DNA from 2 places in the Streptomyces sp. SAI-127 genome. Region 1 is predicted to be linked to the other one. Evidence: riboswitches for the same ligand, from Rfam matches in the RefSeq annotation. Region 1 holds a riboswitch; the other holds the start of a gene.

Region 1 (8,171 bases):
CCTCGTCGTGGGAGTCGTGGCCGGCCTCTTGGTCCGGCCTGAGGTTCCGGCGGTCGTCGAGCCTTATCTTCCGATCGCCGTGGTGGCGGCGCTGGACGCCGTCTTCGGAGGTCTGCGGGCCATGCTCGACGGCATCTTCGACGACAAGGTCTTCGTCGTGTCGTTCCTGTCGAACGTGGTCGTGGCCGCGTTGATCGTGTTCCTGGGCGACAAGCTGGGCGTGGGCGCCCAGCTCTCGACCGGTGTCGTCGTCGTGCTCGGCATCCGGATCTTCTCGAACGCCGCGGCGATCCGTCGACACGTCTTCCGGGCGTGAGGCCGATGAGCGAACAGGAAGAGACGCCCGGCAACAAGCTGCGCAAGGAACTGCCCGAGGAACTCCCGGCGGCCCCTCCCGAGGAGGCGGAGACCCCGGCGCCGGAGCCGGGGCTCACCGGCCGTCAGCGGCTGGTGCAGGGGTTGTGGCCGCCGCGCGTGACCCGGGCCCAACTCATCGTCGCGGTGCTGTTGTTCGGCCTCGGATTCGGCCTCGCCGTCCAGGTGGCCTCCAACAGCGACAGCGACAGCGCGCTGCGGGGGGCGCGGCAGGAGGATCTCGTACGCATCCTCGATGAACTGGGCGACCGTACACAGCGTCTTCAAGACGAGAAGCAGGGCCTCGAGAATCAGCGGGACGAGCTGGAGAACAGCTCCGACCAGGCCGAGGAGGCCCGCAAGCAGACGGTTGAGAAGGAGCGGCAACTCGGCATCCTCGCGGGCACGGTGGCCGCGCAGGGGCCGGGCATCACGATGACGATCGACGACACCAAGGGGACGGTCGAGGCGGACATGCTGCTCGACGCGATCCAGGAGTTGCGCGCGGCAGGCGCGGAGGCGATCCAGGTGAATGGCGTACGGGTCGTCGCCAACACCTTTCTGTCGGACTCGGGCAAGAGCGTGAGTGTCGACGGGAACAAGATCACCGCGCCTTTTCGTTTCAAGGTCATCGGCAATCCGCAGGACCTCGAACCGGCGCTCAACATCCCTGGAGGCGTGGTGCAGACTCTTGAGAAGGAGCAGGCCACCGTGAGCGTCGAGCAGTCGGACAAGATCGTCGTGGACGCCTTGCGAGCGGCGAAGCGGCCTGACTACGCTCGGTCGTCCCCCCGGTGAACCGGGGGTGCATGGGGGGCGTCCGGCCAGGGCATGAGGTTGCGGGGGGTCGCCGCACCGAATGGGTGGTGCGTGGTGGAAACTGTCTGGTGGAAACGGACGTTGTGAGGATGTCCGGGTCGACCGGTGTGTTCAATCAGGGTTCGTCCTGCCCCACGGGCGGGTCTGTTTCGGTCAAGGGGAATCGCCCGTGAAGTTGTTTGCGAAGTTGTTCGGCAAGAGCGCGCGAGAAGGTAGCGACAACGCGACCGCTCGTCACCGCGCACAGCCCGACGCCGAGGGCCAGCGCCCGCTGTTCCGGGACCAGGTGGGCGGCCAGGGTGGCGACATTTCCGGAGGTCAGGGCGTGCCGTCTGTTGACCCTGCCCAGTCCGGCGGCATAGGTTTCGGGCAGCCGTCAACCTCAAGTACGGGTGGAGGGTTTTCCCCTATGTCGGCCCTGGTGTGTACGAGGTGCGGTAACCGCAACGCGGAGAACAGCCGCTTCTGCTCCAACTGCGGCGCCCCGCTGCGGGCCGGGGCCGTGCCCGAGCGTCCCTCGGAGACGACCTCCACCATCTCCATCTCGGGACTCGAGGCGTACGACTCCGAGGTCACCGGCCAGACGCAGATGCCGGCGCTCTCCCCGGAGGCGCAGGCTGCCGTCGACGCGCTGCCGCTGGGCTCGGCGCTCCTGGTCGTGCGTCGTGGACCCAACTCGGGCAGCCGCTTCCTGCTGGACGGCGAGCTGACCACGGCCGGCCGTCACCCGCAGAGCGACATCTTCCTCGACGACGTCACGGTCTCGCGCCGGCATGTGGAGTTCCGCCGCGGTCAGGACGGCTCGTTCACGGTGTCCGACGTGGGCAGTCTCAACGGCACGTACGTCAACCGTGAGCGGATCGACTCGGTCGCTCTGAACAACGGCGACGAGGTGCAGATCGGCAAGTACCGGCTGGTCTTCTACGCGAGCCAGCAGGGCTACTGACCCTCCCAGGGAAGGTCCATGCTTCAAACACCGAGCGGCGGTGCCGGACACGGCACCGCCGCGACGGACAGTGGGCTGATGAGCATCGGCACGGTGCTGAACGTGCTGCGCGACGAGTTCCCCGAAGTCACGATCTCCAAGATCCGTTTTCTGGAGTCCGAGGGCCTCATAGAGCCGCAGCGGACTCCCTCCGGGTACCGCAAGTTCAGCGAGCGGGACGTCGAGCGTCTCGGTCAGGTCCTGAGGATGCAGCGGGACCACTATCTGCCGCTCAAGGTGATCAGAGAGCATCTGGACGCCATGGAGCGAGGCGAGGCCGTCGCGCTGCCCACGGTCGGCCGCCAGCGGGACGGAGAAACGCTCCTGGAGGTCCCTGAAGGCCCCACAGCGGCCCGGATCGGCCGGGCCGAGCTGCTCGCCGCCGCCGAGATCGGCGAGTCGGAGCTGGCGGAGTGGGAGTCGTACGGACTCATCACGCCTTTTCCGGACGGTGCCTACGACGCCGAGGCGGTCACCGTGGCCGCGCTCGTCGTCGAGCTCGGCCGGTTCGGGATCGAGCCGCGGCATCTGCGTGCGATGAAGGCCGCCGCCGATCGTGAGGCCGGGCTGGTCGACCAGGTCGTGGCCCCGTTGAAACGCCACCGCAACCCGCAGACCCGCGCACACGCGGAAGCGCGCGCCAAGGAACTCGCGGGGCTAACGGTGAAGCTGCACGCGACGCTCGTGCAGACCGCGCTCGGGGTACGCCTGCCCTGACGGTGGCCGGGCATCGGATCGTCCCCCGTTTCCTGCCCGACTACCCAAACGTCCCGGGCACGGCCTAGGGTTGCTGTGTGAACGAGCTCGATGTCGTAGGTGTCCGGGTCGAAATGCCCTCCAACCAACCGATCGTGCTCCTGCGTGAAGTGGGAGGCGACCGCTACCTCCCCATCTGGATCGGGCCGGGGGAGGCGACTGCGATCGCCTTCGCGCAGCAGGGCATGGCCCCCGCACGACCGCTGACCCACGACCTGTTCAAGGACGTGCTGGAAGCGGTCGGTCAGGAGCTCACCGAAGTGCGCATCACGGACCTGCGTGAGGGCGTCTTCTACGCGGAGCTGGTGTTCGCCAGCGGGGTCGAGGTGAGCGCGCGGCCGTCGGACGCCATAGCGCTGGCCCTGCGCACCGGGACGCCGATCTACGGCAGCGACGGAGTGCTCGACGACGCCGGCATCGCGATTCCGGACGAGCAGGAGGACGAAGTGGAGAAGTTCCGCGAGTTCCTCGACCAGATCTCCCCGGAGGACTTCGGTACCAGCAGTCAGTGAGGCGGCCGCGGCCGATCCGGCGGATCAGTGGTCCGTGACGGGTCGGCCGTGTCCGTTCCTCACGGAAATGCCGGCATTTGCCACCGGCGCGTGAGAGCGTCCTGCGGCCCGCCCGGAGCGCATTCGGCTAGCCTTTCCCCGCGGTTGGGTTCGGGAAACCACTCCTAGGGTGATTATCACTCGGCGTGCCGAGTGTGGCGATCGTTGACGCACCCCTGGTGACTGCCTACCGTCGAGAAGGCAGGTCAAGGACGGAGGTCGGCGTGAGAAGCAGCGGCGACGGTACGGCTGGGGGTGCCCCCGGACGGAGTCTCGGGGCGAGCGGTCCGTACCCGCTTCACAGCAGCCCTTTTCAGGGCAGCGCGGCCGATCACGCTCCGCAGCGACCGGCGGCCGTGCCGAGCAGCGGAGGGGCGACGTCCATGGCGTCCGAGCAGATCGGCTATCGCGGCCCAACGGCGTGCGCGGCGGCCGGCATCACCTACCGGCAACTCGACTACTGGGCCCGCACCGGCCTTGTCGAGCCGAGCGTGCGGCCCGCCCATGGTTCGGGGACGCAGCGGCTCTACAGCTTCCGGGACGTCGTCGTCCTGAAGATCGTCAAGCGGTTCCTCGACACGGGTGTGTCGCTGCAGAACATCCGCACCACGGTCCAGCACCTGCGTGAGCGGGGATTCCAGGACCTGGAGCGGATGACGCTCATGAGCGACGGCGCCACGGTCTACGAGTGCACCTCGCCCGACGAGGTCCACGCACTGCTCCAGGGTGGTCAGGGCATCTTCGGGATCGCCGTGGGTGTCGTGTGGCGGGATGTCGAGAGCGCCCTGTCACAGCTGCACGGGGAGCGCATCGACACCGGGGAGACACTCATCGGGCACAACCCCGCGGACGAGTTGGCGCGGCGGCGCAACCGGGCGGTCTGAAGCCTGCCCCGCTCTCTCGGGCGGGGCATTGTCAGTGGCGTAGGGCAGCATCGGACATGTGAGAAAAGCGCCCACGATCCTGCATCTCGACATGGATGCCTTCTACGCCTCGGCGGAGCAGGCGTCCAAGCCGAGTCTGCGCGGGAAGGCCGTCGTCGTGGGCGGGCTGGGGCCGCGGGGTGTGGTGGCCACCGCGTCCTACGAGGCCCGGGCGTTCGGGGTGCACTCGGCGATGCCCATGGCCCAGGCGAGACGGCTCGCGCCGAACGCCGCGTATCTGGTGCCGCGCTTCGGGTTCTACAAGGCGATCAGCGAGCAGGTGATGGGGCTGCTGCGGGAGCTGTCGCCGCTGGTGGAGCCACTGAGCCTGGACGAGGCGTTCGTGGATCTGGAGGCCGGGGGAGCGGCCTGGGACGAGGGGTCGGCGCGGCTGGCCGGGGCGAAGCTGCGGGCCGACATACGGGCCGTCACGGGGCTCACGGGGTCGGTGGGGCTGGCCGCGTCCAAGATGCTCGCGAAGATCGCTTCCGAGCAGGCCAAGCCGGACGGGCTGGTGGTGATCGAGCCGGGGACCGAGCGGGCGCTTCTCGGGCCGATGTCGGTGCGGATCCTGCCGGGAGTGGGGCCGGCGACCGGCGATCATCTGAGACGGGCCGGGATCCATACGGTCGACGAGATCGCGGAGGCGGGCGAGGACGAGCTCGTACGACTGCTCGGGAAGGCCCATGGGCACGGGCTGTACGCGATGGCGCTGGCGTACGACGAGCGGCCGGTGGTGGCTGAGCGGGAGACCAAGTCCGTGTCGGTCGAGGACACCTACGACGTGGACATCCATGACCGGGTGCGGGTGAGCCTGGAGGTGCAGCGGCTGGCGGACCGGTGTGTGCGGAGGCTGCGGGGGGCCGGGTTGTCGGGGCGGACCATCGTGCTGAAGGTGCGGCGCTACGACTTCTCGACGTTGACGCGGTCCGAGACCTTGCGGGGGCCCACCGATGACCCGGCGGTCGTGCGGGAGGCGGCCCTTCGGTTGCTGGACGGCGTGGACTCCACGGGGGGTGTGCGGTTGCTGGGGGTGGGGGTGAGCGGACTCGCCGACTTCACTCAGGAGGATCTGTTCGCCCAGGCCGCGGGGGAGGGAGTGGATCAGTCCGTGGAGGAGGTGGCGGACGACGCGCCGGTGCAGGAGCGGGAGGCGGCGGCTGTCGAGCGGCGGTGGGTCGCCGGGCATGATGTGCGGCATGCCGAGTACGGGCATGGGTGGGTGCAGGGGAGCGGGCTGGGGCGGGTGACCGTGCGGTTCGAGACGCCGGATTCGGAGCCGGGGCGAGTGCGGACGTTTCTCGTCGAGGATCCCGCGCTGGAGCCCGCTGAGCCGTTGCCGCTGGTGGAGGCGTCGGGTTCCCCCTCACCGCCCGTGACAGAGGATGTGCCAGGCGCTCAGGCCTCCGCGTCCTCCGTGCCCGCCAGCTTGCCGAAGTCCCGGTCCGGGAACGGGGGCGGTGCGGCCACGTCGAGACCGTAGTGGTGGTAGAGCTGGAGTTCCTGGTCGGGGGAGAGGTGGCGGCCTACGCCGAAGTCGGGGGCGTCCTTGATGAGGGCGCGGTCGAAGGGGACGTGCAGGGTTCCGTCGACCAGTTGGCTCGGCCCCAGCGGGACGAAGGCGTCCCGGGAGAAGAGACCGGTGCGTATGGCGGCCCACTCCGGCACGCCGGTCGCGTCGTCGAGGTAGACCTCGTCGACGGTGCCGATCTTGGTGCCGTTGCGGTCGAACGCCTTGCGGCCGATCAGGTTGCGCGGATCGATGTCGGTCAGCACGGGCCCTCCACTTGGTCGCAACTCATCCGAAGCGGTCGTAAGCACTACGAAAGAGCACATCGGGGTGTGCGGCCACTCGAAGACGCGTGCGGTGGCCTCGCTGGTAGGCTTGCCAGCGGCTGCTGACCCCGCGCGGGAGAGTCCTCCAGACAACATCGGAGGCGCCGAAGGAGCAAATCCTCCCCGGAATCTCTCAGGCTCACGTACCGCGCGGACGAGGTCACTCTGGAAAGCAGGGCGGGTGTCGACAGCTTCCGCTCTCACCGACGGTGCAAGCCGGCGGCCCTCGGGCGGCCCGGTGAAGCTCTCAGGTTGAGATGACAGAGGGGGAGGCCGTCGGGGTACCCGCGCCGGGGTACCCCTCGCAGGTCGTGTCAGACCAGGAGGCCTCCGCAATGACCGCCCATCGCATTCCGCTCTCCGAGCTCGAACAGGGCATCCCGTTCGAGCAGCGTCACATCGGCCCCGATCACGAGGCGCGGGCCAAGATGCTCGCGCAGGTCGGCTACGGCTCGCTGGACGAGCTCACCGCCGCCGCGGTGCCGGATGTGATCAAGAACGCCGATGCCCTGGAGCTGCCGGGCGGGCGTACCGAGGCCGAGGTGCTGGCCGAGCTGCGGTCGCTGGCCGACCGTAACCAGGTGCTCGATTCCATGATCGGACTCGGCTACTACGGCACCTTCACTCCGCCCGTCATCCTGCGCAACGTCATGGAGAACCCGGCCTGGTACACCGCCTACACGCCGTACCAGCCGGAGATCTCGCAGGGACGCCTCGAGGCTCTGCTCAACTTCCAGACCATGGTCGCCGACCTCACCGGGCTGCCGACCTCCGGCGCCTCGCTGCTCGACGAGGGGACCGCGGCGGCCGAGGCCGTGGCTCTGTCCCGCCGGATGGGGAAGAACAAGAAGGGGCTCTTCCTCGTCGACGCCGACACCCTGCCGCAGACCATCGCCGTGATCGAGACCCGGGCCGAGCCGGCCGGTGTCGAGGTCGTGGTCGCCGACCTCAGCGACGGGATCCCGGCCGAGGTCGCCGGACGTGAGATCAACGGGGTGCTCGTCCAGTACCCCGGTGCCTCCGGGGCCGTACGCGACATCAAGCCGCTCATCGACCAGGCTCATGAGCTCGGCGCGCTCGTGACCGTGGCCGCCGATCTGCTCGCGCTGACCCTGCTGAAGTCGCCGGGTGAGCTCGGGGCGGACATCGCGGTCGGTACCACGCAGCGGTTCGGTGTGCCGATGGGGTTCGGCGGGCCGCACGCCGGCTACATGGCCGTGCACGAGAAGTTCGCGAGGAGCCTGCCCGGGCGGCTCGTCGGTGTGTCCGTGGACGCCGACGGGAACAAGGCCTACAGGCTCGCGCTGCAGACACGTGAGCAGCACATCCGCCGGGAGAAGGCGACGAGCAACATCTGCACCGCTCAGGTGCTGCTCGCTGTCATGGCCGGGATGTACGCCGTCTACCACGGGCCCGAGGGGCTCAAGGGCATCGCGCGGCGGACGCACCGGTACGCGACCATCCTTGCCGCGGGCCTGACGGCCGGTGGGGTCGAGGTCGTGCACGGTTCGTACTTCGACACGCTCACCGCGCGCGTGCCCGCGAGGGCCGCCGAGGTCGTCTCCGCCGCGCGGCACAACGGCGTCAACCTGCACCTCGTCGACGCCGACCATGTGTCCGTCGCGTGCGACGAGACCACCGCGCGGGCCCAGGTGGGTGCCGTGTGGAACGCGTTCGGCGTCGATGCCGACATCGAGGCGCTGGACGCGGCCACCGAGGAGGCGCTGCCGCACGCGCTGCTGCGCGACGACGACTTCCTCACCCACCCCGTCTTCCACCAGTACCGCTCCGAGACCGCGATGCTGCGCTACCTGCGTCGGCTCGCCGACCGCGACTACGCGCTCGACCGCGGCATGATCCCGCTGGGCTCCTGCACCATGAAGCTCAACGCGACCACGGAGATGGAGCCGGTCACCTGGCCCGAGTTCGGGCAGCTGCACCCCTTCG
Region 2 (8,171 bases), 5.2 Mb from region 1:
GTTGGTCGGGGCGGTCACCACCCGGCCGCCCGCCGCGTTCTCCTCGTTCACCGCCATCGCGTACAGCGTGATCCACTCCATGGAGTGCGCCAACGGATCGCCCTCGGCGCGGAGCTGGCGCGCGGTCACCGCGGCACGGCGACGCACCCGAAGGCCGCCCGGCAGGATGCCCTCGCGGGTCATGCCACGCCGCACGCAGGCCCGCATGACCTCCCAGATCTCCAGCAGCCCGGTGCGGATCTCGTCCTCGGTGCGCCAGGCGCGTTCGTTCTCCAGCATCAGGGCGGAGATCGACAGTCCGGTCTCCTTCGTCAGCCGCAGCAGCTCGTCGCCGGTGCGGAAGGGGTACTTCAGCACCGTGTCGTCGAGCTTGATCCGGTCCGCGCCCACCGCGTCCTCGTCGACGACGAACCCGCCGCCCACCGAGTAGTACGTCTTCGACATGAGCTCGGCGCCCGAGGCGTCGTACGCCCACACCGTCATGCCGTTCGCGTGGTAGGGGAGGGTCTTGCGGCGGTGCAGGACCAGGTCGTCGTCGAAGGAGAAGGGGATCTCGCGCTCGCCGAGCAGCTTCAGGACGCCCGCGGCCTTGATCTCCGCCACCCGCTCGTCCGCGTTCTCCACGTCCACCGTGCGCGGGGAGGCCCCCTCCAGGCCGAGCAGCACCGCCTTCGGGGTGCCGTGGCCGTGACCGGTCGCGCCCAGGGAGCCGTAGAGCTCGCAGCGCACCGAGGCGACGGAGGGCAGCAGTTCCTCGTTGCGCAGGCGGCGGGCGAACATACGGGCCGCGCGCATCGGGCCGACCGTGTGGGAGCTGGACGGGCCGATGCCGATCGAGAACAGGTCGAAGACCGAGATGGCCACGGGCACTCCTTCGAAAAGGGCGGGGGCACACGTCGTCGGGTGCCCCCACCGTGGAACTACTTGTTCAGGCCGGCGTACAGCGGGTGCTTGTCGGCGAGGGCCTTCACCCGGGCCTTGAGCGACTCCACGTCGTACGACGGCTTCAGCGCCGAAGCGATGACGTCCGCGACCTCGGCGAAGTCCTCGGCCGTGAAGCCGCGGGTGGCCAGGGCGGGCGTGCCGATCCGCAGCCCCGACGTCACCATCGGCGGGCGCGGGTCGTTCGGGACGGCGTTGCGGTTGACCGTGATGCCGACCTCGTGGAGACGGTCCTCGGCCTGCCGGCCGTCCAGTTCGGACTCGCGCAGGTCGACGAGGATGAGGTGGACGTCGGTGCCGCCGGAGAGCACGTCGACCCCGGCCTCCCGGGCGTCGTCGGCCGTCAGACGCTCGGCGAGGATGCGCGCACCGTCCACCGTACGCCGCTGGCGCTCCTTGAACTCCTCCGAGGCGGCGACCTTGAAGGACACCGCCTTCGCCGCGATCACGTGCTCCAGGGGACCGCCCTGGAAGCCCGGGAAGACGGAGGAGTTCAGCTTCTTGGCGAACTCCTTCTTCGCGAGGATGATCCCGCCGCGCGGTCCGCCCAGCGTCTTGTGGGTGGTGGAGGTGACCACGTCCGCGTACTCGACGGGGTTCGGGTGCAGCCCCGCGGCCACCAGGCCCGCGAAGTGGGCCATGTCGACCCACAGATACGCCTCGACCTCGTCGGCGATCCGGCGGAACTCCGCGAAGTCCAGCTGCCGCGGGTACGCCGACCATCCGGCGATGATCACCTTGGGCCGGTGCTCCTTGGCGAGCTTCTCCAGCTCGGCCATGTCGACGAGACCCGCCTCGTCCACGTGGTACGCGACCACGTCGAACTGCTTGCCGGAGAAGTTCAGCCGCATCCCGTGGGTCAGGTGACCGCCGTGCGCCAGGTCCAGACCCAGGATCGTGTCGCCGGGCTGCGCCAGCGCGAACAGGGCGGCCTGGTTCGCGGAGGCACCTGAGTGGGGCTGCACGTTGGCGTACTCGGCGCCGAACAGCTCCTTCACACGGTCGATCGCGATCTGCTCGGCCACGTCGACGTGCTCACAGCCGCCGTAGTAGCGACGGCCGGGATAGCCCTCGGCGTACTTGTTGGTGAGGACCGAGCCCTGCGCCTCCATGACCGCGAGCGGAGCGAAGTTCTCCGACGCGATCATCTCGAGGGTGGACTGCTGACGGTCCAGCTCGGCGTCGACCGCGGCGGCGATCTCCGGGTCGAGCTCGTGCAGGGGAGTGTTCAGTGCGGACATCGGGTGCGGACTCCTCAGCCGGCGGAAAAGGCGGTGTACTCGTCGGCGGAGAGCAGGTCGGCCGGCTCCTCGGCGACGCGTACCTTGAACAGCCAGCCGCCCTCGAAGGGGGCGGAGTTCACCAGCGCCGGGTCGCTCACGACGTCCTCGTTGACCTCGGTGACCTCACCGGAGACGGGGGAGTACAGGTCGCTGACCGACTTGGTCGACTCCAGCTCGCCGCAGGTCTCGCCCGCGGTCACCGTGTCACCGACCTCCGGGAGCTGGACGAAGACGACATCGCCGAGCGCGTTGGCCGCGTGCTCGGTGATGCCGACCGTCGAGACGCCGTCCTCGGCGCCCGACAGCCACTCGTGCTCCTTGCTGTAGCGCAGCTGCTGCGGGTTGCTCATGGTCTGAATTCTCCTGTACGCGGGGGAGTGCTGATGAATGGGGGACTGCGGAAGGCGTGCGTGAGCAGCGACTCTGTGCTCAGCATCACCTACGACGGCTACTTCTGACGCTTGTAGAACGGCAGCGCCACGACCTCGTACGGCTCGTGACTGCCCCGGATGTCCACACCGACACCGGCCGTGCCCGGAGTCGCGTGCGCGGGGTCGACGTACGCCATCGCGATCGGCCTGCCCAGCGTGGGGGAGGGGGCACCGGAGGTGACCTCGCCGATCACCTCGCCGCCCGCGACGACCGCGTACCCGGCACGGGGGACACGGCGGCCCTCGGCGATCAGGCCGACGAGGACACGCGGCGGCTCGTGGTTGGCGTTCTCGGCGGCCTCGCGCAGGGCCGCGCGGCCCACGAAGTCGCCCTCCTTCTCGAACTTCACCACGCGCCCGAGACCCGCGTCGAAGGGCGTGAGGGAGGTCGACAGCTCATGCCCGTACAGCGGCATGCCCGCCTCCAGACGCAGCGTGTCCCGGCAGGACAGCCCGCAGGGGACGAGCCCGACGCCCTCGCCCGCCTTGGTCAGCGCCTGCCACAGCTCGACCGCGTGCTCCGGCTTCACGAACAGCTCGAAGCCGTCCTCACCGGTGTACCCGGTGCGGGCGATCAGCGCGGGCACCCCGGCGACCGTGCCCGGCAGACCGGCGTAGTACTTCAGGCCGTCGAGGTCGGCGTCGGTCAGGGAGGCGAGGATCCCGGGCGCCTGCGGTCCCTGTACGGCGATCAGCGCGTAGGCGTCCCGGTCGTCACGCACCTCGGCGTCGAAGCCGGCCGCGCGCTCGGTCAGCGCGTCCAGCACGACCTGGGCGTTGGAGGCGTTGGCGACCACCATGTACTCGGTCTCCGCGAGCCGGTAGACGATCAGGTCGTCCAGGATGCCGCCGTCGGCCTGGCAGATCATGGTGTAGCGGGCGCGGCCGACACCCACGGACGCGATGTTGCCGACGAGGGCGAAGTTCAGCAGCTCGGCCGCCTGCGGCCCGGCCACGGTGATCTCGCCCATGTGGGAGAGGTCGAAGAGGCCGGCCTTCGTCCGCACGGCGTTGTGCTCGTCGCGCTCGGAGCCGTAGCGCAGGGGCATGTCCCAGCCGGCGAAGTCGGTCATGGTCGCGCCCAGCGAGCGGTGCAGGGCATCGAGCGCGGTACGACGGGATTCGGTACTGCTCATCGGACGGTCGTCTCCCAAGGATCCAAGGCATGACGGGCGAGGGCGTTCCTCCCCATCTGTCATCGGAACCTGAGAGGTTCGCCCTGATCACGAAATGATCCGGGCTTGCACCGTGGGTGGGGCCGCCTTCGAGTCGGCGGCCCGCTTTTCAGATGTGCCTCGCCCGCGCGGTAACGGGGCCTGAGAGATTCAAGGGAGGGACTTGCTCCTTCGGCGCCCGGGTACACGTACCCAGGACTCTCCCGCGCGGATTCAAGCGGCCGGTATGCAGTTGGCGCGGACATCATTGCACGCCGCGCACGCGTCCGGCAGGGCCGCGTCTGTAACCAGCTTGTGGCGGTACGACTACAGAAAAGCGAGAGATCGTCCATTACCTTCTCTTTACGCTCGGTGGGGAGGGGAACCCCGACCCCGGAGGAGGACGATGACGGTGGACAGGACCACGGCGTACGCGACGACCTCGGGCATCGCGCTGCCGGATCAGCCCACGGCCCCGGCCGTCGAGCTCCGCGGCGCATGCCGCATCCCGGTCGTCCGCGACCTGCGCGACCGTGCGGGCCGCAGCCCGCACGCCCTGCTCTTCGGCCCCAAGGACCTCGTCGTCATCACCGGCCTGCCCGGCAGCGGCAAGTCCACGCTGATGAAGCGTGCGGTGGGCGGGATCCGGATCGACTCCCAGGACACCCGTGACCGCTGGGACGGCCGGCTGTCCGGCTTACTGCCGTACGCCGTCTACCGCCCCCTGGTCCGGCTCGCGCACTACGCCGGACTGCACAGCGCCCTGCGCTCCGGCGAGGGAGTCGTGGTGCACGACTGCGGCACCCAGGCCTGGGTGCGCGGCTGGCTGGCCCGCGAGGCCCGGCGGCGGGGCGGCACCCTGCATCTGCTGCTGCTCGACGTCACGGCGGACATCGCGCTGGAGGGCCAGCGCGAGCGCGGCCGGGGTGTCTCGCGGTACGCCTTTCTGCGGCACCGGGGCGCGGCCTCCCGGCTGATCAGCTCCGTGGAGCGCGGTGACCTGCCCCCGGGGTGCGGTTCGGCGGTGCTGATCGACCGGGACGCCGCGGACGTGCTGCGGCGGATCGGCTTCACGGGCTGACGCGGACGGGTTTGCCGGGCTGAGCCACCTTTCCGTCGCACCCGCTAGCCTTTCAGCCACATCAGTAGGTTCACAGCAGGCGGTCAGACAGATGGACTTCCCGGCGGATCTTCCCGCGGACTTTCCAGCACCGGCACACCCGCACCCTCATCCGCACGGCGGATGGCCCGGCAACGAACTGGAGGAGGTGCTCTCGGCCTCCCTCGGCATGCCCTCGGCGGGCGGCCGGATCATCGAGGTGCTCGGCCGCAGCTTCGTCTGGATACCCCTGCCGAACGGCGGCGGTCCGCACAGCGGCCCCCTCGACCTGCCCACCCTGGAGATCGCGGGGCAGGCCTTCGTCCCGGTCTTCAGCTCCGAGGAGCAGCTCCGCCAGGTCGTCGGCAGCCATCTGTCGTACACCATCGCCCCGGCGGTCGAGTTCGCCCGTGGCCTGCCCCCGCACGTGGGCATCGCGGTGAACCCCGACGGTGTGGTGGGCGTCCCCCTTCCGCCCGCCGCGGTCGCCGACCTCTGCCGCGTGGGCCGCACCCCGCTGGACGGCCCCAACACCGGCGGCCGGGTCAAGCTCTACGAGCCGGACTGGCAGGACGACCCGGTCGACTTCCTGGCGGCCGCGTCGGCCGAGTTCGCGGCCACGGGAGTGGTCCTCACGGCCCGCCGCTGTCTGGCCGCCATCGAAACGGCCGACCCGGTGATGTTCGTGGGCGTCGAACTCTCCCAGTGGGAGGGCGATCTGCGCACCCTCCCGATGGACGCCCTCGGCCGGGCTCTGGGGACGACTCCGGTTGCCTGGCCGGTCAACCTGGTTCTCCTGGACGTGGCGGACGACCCGGTGGGCCACTGGATGCGCGAACAGGTACGCCCCTTCTATACACGGGGCTGACGGCGCACAGGTCCCGAGCTCGTGGGCGCTTAAGCTGGTTTCATACTCGGGGCAACTTTCAAGAAGGGGCGATACAGGGTGAGCGCCACCACGACCGACCAGGTCGAGCACATGCTGCGCCAGGTGACCCCCGGGCGCTACGACGCCTACGAGGCACTGCTGCGCGCCCTGGCGACCCCGAACTCCGGCCAGATCTGGATGCTCCTGTGGCACGGCCAGGCCGGCTCCCCGGACGCCCAGTACGGAAACATGGAGGTCGACGGCTACGGCTACGCCCCCTGTGTGACCTCGGCCCAGGAGCTGAGCGCCAGCGGCTGGAACCGTTCGTACGAAGTGGTCGACGGCATCGACGTGGCCCGCACCCTCTATCCCGACCAGTACGGCCTGTGGCTCAACCCGCACGCCCCCGGCGGCGGCCTCGGCATCCCCTGGCTCGATCTGCGCCGCATCGCCACCGGCCTGGAGCGCCAGCCCGCGGGGCCGCTCAGGCTGTCGGAACCCGGCATCGAGATCCCCCAGTTCTACGCGCTGCTCGTGCAGAACGCCCACCGCACCCCGGCGGTCCGCTCACTGCGCCGCGCCTGGGTGCAGCCGGCGCTCGGGGCGCCGTATCTCGCGATCGGCCTGGACGTGTACGACACCAGCCCCTCGGCCGTGGACTCGGTGCGCGCGATGATGCAGCAGTCCATCGGCGCCGTCCCGGACGGGCTCCCGGTGTCGACCGTGGCGATGTCCGACGAGTACGACCCGGTGGCGCTGTGGATGCGCGCCGGTGCCCGTCCCTTCTACGACCGTGAGGCCCACGGATCCCCCGCGCAGGCCCCGGCGGCCGGGTACGGCTATCCGCCCGCCCGTGGTGGTTACTGAGAGCTACGGCAACCCGTTCGACTCGTTTACGTAACAGCCACATTTCTTCGCGCGTAGATAGCGGCAGATCATCACGAAGGTCGCCTATTGTGCCGTTCTGTCCCAACTAGCATGCGTCCGGGAGTCGTTACCCGTTGTTCGGATAACGGAATCCCTCGTACTGCATCACGGTTACGCATACTTTCTTCGCCAGGCCTGGCGGGTGATCGCAGCGAAGCTGAAGACTCCCCAGGCAGACGCAGGATCAGACGTTTCCTGTGAGCTGAGCAAGTCGACAAAGCCGTAATCCACGGCAGGTGTAGGCCGGTCACCACCGGCGAGAGGGGTCGGGTCACTGTGACCGCACCGATCGAGACCACCGGGGCGCAGGCCGAGGCGCAGCCGGAGGCTGTCCTCGTCGGCGCCGACAAGGGGCAGATCGAGGGCCGTTCCCTGGGGCAGATCGCCTGGTCCCGCTTCAAGAGGGACAAGGTGGCGGTCGCCGGCGGCGTGATCGTCATCCTGCTGGTCCTGCTCGCGGTGCTCTCCCGCCCCATCCAGGCCATGTTCGGCCTGGACCCGAACGCCCTGCACCAGGATCTGATCGACCCCAACACCTCGCTGCCCAAGGGCGACTTCGGCGGCATGAGCTGGGACCACCCGCTCGGCGTGGAGCCGAAGTTCGGCCGCGACATCGCCACCCGCATCCTCGAGGGCTCCTGGGTCTCGCTGGTCGTCGCCTTCGGCGCCACGATCCTGTCCAACACGATCGGCGCCGTGCTCGGCGTGGTCGCCGGCTACTACGGCGGACGCGTCGACGCGATCATCAGCCGGCTGATGGACACCTTCCTGGCGTTCCCGCTCCTGCTGTTCGCCATCGCCATCTCGGCCACGCTCCAGGGTGGTGCCTTCGGGCTCGAGGGTCTGCCGCTGCACATCAGCGTGCTGATCTTCGTGATCGGCTTCTTCAACTGGCCCTACCTGGGCCGCATCGTGCGAGGTCAGACGCTGGCCCTGCGCGAGCGGGAGTTCGTCGACGCCTCGCGCGGGATGGGGGCCAGGGGCCCCTACATCCTCTTCCGCGAGCTGCTGCCGAACCTCGTCGGCCCGATCATCGTCTACTCGACGCTGCTCATCCCGACCAACATCCTCTTCGAGGCGTCGCTGAGCTTCCTCGGCGTCGGCATCCAGCCTCCCCAGGCCTCCTGGGGAGGCATGCTCAACCAGGCCGTCGACTTCTACCAGGTCGACCCGCAGTTCATGATCGTGCCTGGTCTGGCCATCTTCGTGACCGTCCTGGCGTTCAACCTGCTCGGCGACGGTCTCCGAGACGCTCTCGACCCGCGCAGCCGCTGACCCGCGACCGCGGTGAGAGTTCACAAGATTTCCGACAATTGAAGGGGAAGCAGACCATCATGCGAAGGTCAGCGCTGGCCGCAGTGGCGGCCATCGGCAGTGCGAGCCTGTTGCTCTCGGCTTGCAGCAAGGCCGATGACAACGGTGGAGACGAGAGCAAGTCGGCCGGTGCCAACGCAGCGACCAAGGACG

The links. A riboswitch is a leader RNA that binds a small molecule or an ion and turns the genes downstream of it on or off. The one in region 1 is predicted to bind glycine.
Region 2: another riboswitch for glycine. It lies ahead of gcvT (glycine cleavage system aminomethyltransferase GcvT); the one in region 1 lies ahead of gcvP (aminomethyl-transferring glycine dehydrogenase).

What each region holds. Positions count from the first base shown of each region.
Region 1 covers NZ_JARXYJ010000001.1:8,650,525-8,658,695, forward strand. The annotation lists gene M2157_RS39740 (small basic family protein) at 1-316, shown strand, start outside; gene M2157_RS39745 (DUF881 domain-containing protein) at 322-1,152, shown strand; gene M2157_RS39750 (FHA domain-containing protein) at 1,214-2,119, shown strand; gene M2157_RS39755 (MerR family transcriptional regulator) at 2,138-2,875, shown strand; gene M2157_RS39760 (bifunctional nuclease family protein) at 2,953-3,426, shown strand; gene M2157_RS39765 (MerR family transcriptional regulator) at 3,690-4,349, shown strand; gene M2157_RS39770 (DNA polymerase IV) at 4,408-5,871, shown strand; gene M2157_RS39775 (PRC-barrel domain-containing protein) at 5,787-6,164, opposite strand; glycine riboswitch at 6,288-6,383, shown strand; gene gcvP (aminomethyl-transferring glycine dehydrogenase) at 6,560-8,171, shown strand, end outside.
Region 2 covers NZ_JARXYJ010000001.1:3,491,367-3,499,537, reverse strand. The annotation lists gene M2157_RS15810 (L-serine ammonia-lyase) at 1-864, opposite strand, end outside; gene glyA (serine hydroxymethyltransferase) at 921-2,183, opposite strand; gene gcvH (glycine cleavage system protein GcvH) at 2,198-2,575, opposite strand; gene gcvT (glycine cleavage system aminomethyltransferase GcvT) at 2,674-3,792, opposite strand; glycine riboswitch at 3,951-4,047, opposite strand; gene M2157_RS15790 (AAA family ATPase) at 4,217-4,891, shown strand; gene M2157_RS15785 (enhanced serine sensitivity protein SseB) at 4,983-5,777, shown strand; gene M2157_RS15780 (enhanced serine sensitivity protein SseB C-terminal domain-containing protein) at 5,889-6,644, shown strand; gene M2157_RS15775 (ABC transporter permease) at 6,981-7,979, shown strand; gene M2157_RS15770 (ABC transporter substrate-binding protein) at 8,039-8,171, shown strand, end outside.